2 regions of the Vreelandella piezotolerans genome follow, and region 1 is predicted to be linked to the other one. Evidence: predicted binding sites of a transcription regulator. Region 1 holds the regulator's gene; the other holds the start of a gene.
The links. Region 1 encodes PhoB, which activates phosphate uptake and scavenging genes when phosphate is short. Its sites were predicted from a motif close to TGTCATANNNNTGTCANA; they were not measured.
Positions count from the first base shown of each region.

Region 2: a site for PhoB is predicted at 1,194-1,211, ahead of GYM47_RS12055 (DUF6482 family protein). Genes of this name have one in related genera too.

Region 1 is NZ_CP048602.1:3,794,762-3,797,222, reverse strand. Features, by position in the region: gene ubiA (4-hydroxybenzoate octaprenyltransferase) at 1-679, shown strand, start outside; gene phoB (phosphate regulon transcriptional regulator PhoB) at 791-1,480, shown strand; gene phoR (phosphate regulon sensor histidine kinase PhoR) at 1,483-2,461, shown strand, end outside.
Region 2 is NZ_CP048602.1:2,627,941-2,630,401, reverse strand. Features, by position in the region: gene dnaB (replicative DNA helicase) at 1-747, shown strand, start outside; gene GYM47_RS12060 (hypothetical protein) at 830-1,123, shown strand; gene GYM47_RS12055 (DUF6482 family protein) at 1,263-1,565, shown strand; gene GYM47_RS12050 (thiol-disulfide oxidoreductase DCC family protein) at 1,579-1,983, opposite strand; gene GYM47_RS12045 (cryptochrome/photolyase family protein) at 1,980-2,461, opposite strand, start outside.

The sequences.
Region 1 (2,461 bases):
CGACTACGCCGACCGCCACTTCGATGGCCATGTAAAGCGCACCCGGCAGCGGCCGCTGGCCACCGGCCGTATTAGTGAAACCGAGGCGCAGCTGCTGTTCGTGGCGCTGGTGGCGGCGGCCTTCGTGTTGGTCCTGTTGACCAATTGGTTTACCGTGCTGCTCTCCTTCGGCGGTGTGCTGCTAGCGTTCATTTATCCTTTCATGAAGCGCTATACCCACTTTCCCCAAGTGGTCCTGGGGGCGGCGTTCTCCTGGGCGATTCCGATGGCGTTTGGCGCCGTGCTCGGCGAGGTGCCACTCGTGGCGTGGCTACTGTTCAGCGCTAACGTGCTATGGACAGTGGCCTACGATACCCAGTACGCCATGGTCGATCGCGATGACGACCTGAAGATCGGCATCAAATCCACGGCGGTGCTGTTTGGCAGTGCCGACCGTCTCATCATTGGCTTGCTGCAGCTTGCCACCCTAGCGTTGTTGATTTGGGTGGGGCTGATGGCGAGCCTGGGCGGTTTCTTCTGGCTCGGTGTGGTCGGAATGGCGGTAACCTTTGCCCATCAACAGCGTTTGATCGTTCACCGGGAGCGTGATCGCTGTTTCCAAGCGTTTTTGAATAATCACTGGTCGGGGCTCTTGGTCTTTACCGGCATTGCTCTAAGCGAGTGGCCCGTGGCTGGCTAATATTGCTGGGTGTCATAGAATTGTCATTAAGTCATGGTGTTATCGTCACAGACATGTCATTGAACCGTTTTCGCATACATGAGCTTTCTTAGCACACCGTGAGGCCCTGGAATGACCGCCAAGACCGTACTGATCGTCGATGATGAGGCGCCCATTCGCGAGATGATCGCTGTGGCGCTGGAAATGGCTGACTATCGCGTGCTTGAAGCGGATAACGCCCAGGATGCCCACGCGATGGTCGTAGATCATCAGCCCGACCTGCTGCTGCTGGACTGGATGATGCCTGGCACCAGCGGCATCGAATTGGCACGCCGTCTCAAGCGCGAAGAGGCTACTGCGGAACTGCCGATCATCATGCTGACCGCCAAGGGCGAAGAGGATAATAAGATCCAAGGTCTGGAAGCGGGCGCCGACGATTACATCACCAAGCCGTTTTCGCCCCGTGAGCTGGTAGCGCGCCTGAAAGCCGTTCTGCGTCGGGCGACCCCGCGCGGCGTGGAAGATCCCATCGAAATCAATGGGCTGCTGTTAGACCCGGTGAGCCATCGTGTTAGCGCGCATGGCAAGGCGCTAGAGATGGGCCCTACCGAGTATCGATTACTGCAGTTTTTCATGACCCACCAAGAGCGTGCCTATACCCGTAGCCAGCTTCTCGATCAGGTGTGGGGCGGCAACGTGTACGTAGAGGAGCGCACGGTGGACGTGCACATTCGCCGGTTGCGTAAGGCGCTAGGGGAGGCGCACCAGAATTTGATTCAAACAGTGCGGGGCACTGGGTATCGTTTCTCTGCTCGGGTGTAGTCGTGCGCCTGTGGAGCCGTGAATGGTGGCGCATTACCTGGCTGGCGCTATTGGGCATGTGCCTGGGGTGGCTGGTGGGGTATCCCGGTGTGGGGCTCGCCGCTGGCCTCTTATTCTGTTTGATTTATCACTTGCGCCAATTAAAGGCGCTGTTCCAATGGCTGACGCTTCACCCTCACGATGAGCCGCCCGCGGCAACGGGGCTTTGGGGTGAGCTTTTCGATCGTCTCTACCGCTATCAAAAGAGCCAACGCATCACGCAAAGCCGCCTGCGGGCGACCCTTGCGCGTATTCAGGAATCCTCGGAGGCGATGCGTGATAGCGTCGTGATGCTGGATCGGCATGGTGATTTAGAGTGGTGGAACAGCGCGGCTACCGAGATGTTGGGCCTGCAAACCGCCCATGACCGCGGGCAGCATATTACCAACTTGCTGCGCGACCCACGCTTCATTAGCTACTTCAATGCCCGGGAGTATGGCGAGCCGCTAACACTCACCTCACCCATCGATGAGCGGCGTATTCTGCAGTATCAAATCACGCTCTATGGTGATGACGAGCGCTTGGTCATGGCCCGGGACATTACGCGCTTGCATCGCCTCGAACAGATGCGCCGTGACTTCGTAGCCAACGTGTCTCACGAGCTGCGCACACCGCTGACCGTGCTGTCGGGTTACTTGGAAACCTATGGCGATTTGAAAGAGCTGCTGCCGCCCCGTTTGGGCAAAGGCATCGGTCAAATGGAGGAGCAGACCAAGCGCATGCAGAACTTGGTCAACGACCTGCTACTGCTCTCTAGGCTCGAAATCGATCGAGGGGGAGAAGATCACCAGCCGCTTGCCGTCGGGCCGATGCTGGAGAGTATTCGCCGCGATGCGCTGGCGCTGTCTCACCAGCAACACAGCGTGCAGATCGTACTCGATTGCGAAGCGCGCCTAATCGGCAGTGAGCAGGAGCTGCGCAGTGCGATCTCCAACTTGGCAT
Region 2 (2,461 bases), 1.2 Mb from region 1:
GTGATCATCGCTGGGCGTCCATCGATGGGTAAGACGACATTCGCCATGAACTTGGTCGAGCATGCGGTCATCTCTAGCGACAAGCCGGTCATGGTGTTCTCCATGGAGATGCCCGCAGAGTCGCTGATGCTGCGTATGCTCTCTTCACTGGGGCGCATCGACCAGACGCGCGTTCGCTCGGGCCAGCTGGAAGATGAGGATTGGCCAAGGCTCACATCGGCTGTCAACCTTCTCAAAGACAAACAGCTGTTCATCGATGATACCGCCGCGCTCTCGCCCAATGAGATGCGCTCGCGACTGCGCCGTATCGTGCGTGAGCACGGCAACATGGCGCTGATCATGATCGACTATCTTCAGTTGATGCAGATCCCTGGCTTTTCCGAAAACCGCACGGGGGAAATCTCTGAGATCTCACGCTCTCTGAAAGGTTTGGCAAAGGAGTTCAACTGCCCGGTCGTGGCGCTTTCGCAGCTTAACCGCTCGCTCGAACAGCGCCCCAACAAGCGCCCCGTGATGTCGGATTTGAGGGAGTCGGGCGCGATCGAGCAGGATGCGGACGTCATTGCCTTCGTTTACCGGGATGAGGTGTATAACCCGGACAACCCAGATAATCAGGGCATTGCGGAGCTCATCATCGGTAAGCAGCGTAACGGGCCGATTGGCACCGTTCACATGGCTTTCATTGGTAAATACACGCGCTTCGAGGATTTGGCGCCCGATAGCTATGGCGAGGCGTTTGGCGATTAACTTGAGCGTCATGGGGGAGAACGTATAATGCGCACCCTCATGAGTAGTTCGCCTCGAGCAGATAGAGAGACAGGAGTAACAAATGGCAGGTGGTTTTAGGCGCGGTAACCGCAAACGTCTTCCGAAACTGGAAGGCCGTGGTGAACTCCAGTCGCTAGAGCGCGAAGGCCCTTTCAAAGAGTGGCTGGGCATGCCCGATCTCTATCGCTACTTTTTGGTGGTGGAGGGGGAGAAGTACAGCTACCAAACCGAAGATGCTGAACTCCCCGTCGTTGTAGGCGACAAAGTGGTGTTTCGCTATAAAGAGACCAAAGGTGGGAACTGGATCGATCGTAACTCGCTGGGCAAAGCAATCGACCCCTCCGAGTATCAATAAGTCGACCGTTAGTTGACGATTGAGACAGGAACTCTTCCCTGTTATTGCCGTCTTAGGCAGTTAGTGCCAAGGTAATATGATTGTCATGGAGCCGCTTCATGCTGTGTTCCATGACGATGACCAATAACAGGAGGGAACCATGGAACTGAAAGCGCTGAAACAGTTCGTCGTGAATCACGACAATTTTGAAATCCGTGTGATTACCCATTCGGGTAGTCGTTTTTACCAAGTCGAGCTTGAAGATGTAGAAGGTGAGCGCCACATGTTGATGCAGCGCGGTAAACCGATGCTGTTTCGCTCACTGGATGACGTTTATCTAGAGCTCAAGCGTGCGGGTATCCATCGCGCCTACTTAGTGCAGCACGTGCCTCAAGATGAGGTGATTGGCCGCGACGCTCATTATAGTGCGCCGCTGACCTCGCGTATGCCGCTCGTCTTTTGATCCAGCCGCTGTATTAGCTGACGGTTTTACCCTGTCGTTTTTCCCACCATCGCCCCAGCCGAATACGGCGACGGGCAAAGAAACGGTAGCCTGCATCCATCATGCTGCGCAGGCCCGGTAAGTAAGATAGCTTTACCAGCCGCCGGTAGCCCAACACCGCATAGAGGGCCCGGCTGGCGTCCATCCCGATGAACCACCTCCCTTCTTGATCTTGCAAATGCAGTTGGCCCATCATGGCGTCGAAACTGCGACCGACCTCGTCTGGCTTGAACTCGCTGCTCTGAATATCGACCAGCCGAACGCGAGACCGATGGCGGTGTTTGGCGAGCCAAGCGACTTCCACTCGGCAAAAGGGGCAGTCCCCGTCATGGTAGAGCGTGACCGGAGCCTGGGCATCCAGCGCTGCGAAACGGCTCATGAGCGGTTCTCCGAGTTAGATGTAGAGGAAGCGTGTTGGGCAGCAGAGGCATAGCCCTTCGTATGCGCCGGTTGGCCGTAGCCTTTACTGGTTGGCAGTTTGGCAAGGAATTGCTCGGCCTGCTGGCGAATGGCCTCGCGCTTCTCCTCTTTCATGCGTCCTAACGAGCCATAAATGAGCTTCATTCGTGGATTACGGTTGAGCCGTTCCGCATTGGTTTCCAAAAAGTGCCAGTAAAGACTGTTGAAAGGGCAGGCTTTGGGGCCGGTCATCTGTTTGGGCGAGTAGCGACAGTGCTGACAGTGATCAGACATCTTATCGATGTATTTACCCGAAGCGCAGTAAGGCTTGGAGCCCATCAAACCGCCATCGGCGTGCAGTACCATCCCGAGGGTATTAGGCAGTTCGACCCACTCGCAGGCATCGGCGTAGACGGCGAGGTACCAGTCGCACAGCGCTTCGGGCTTGACGCCGCACA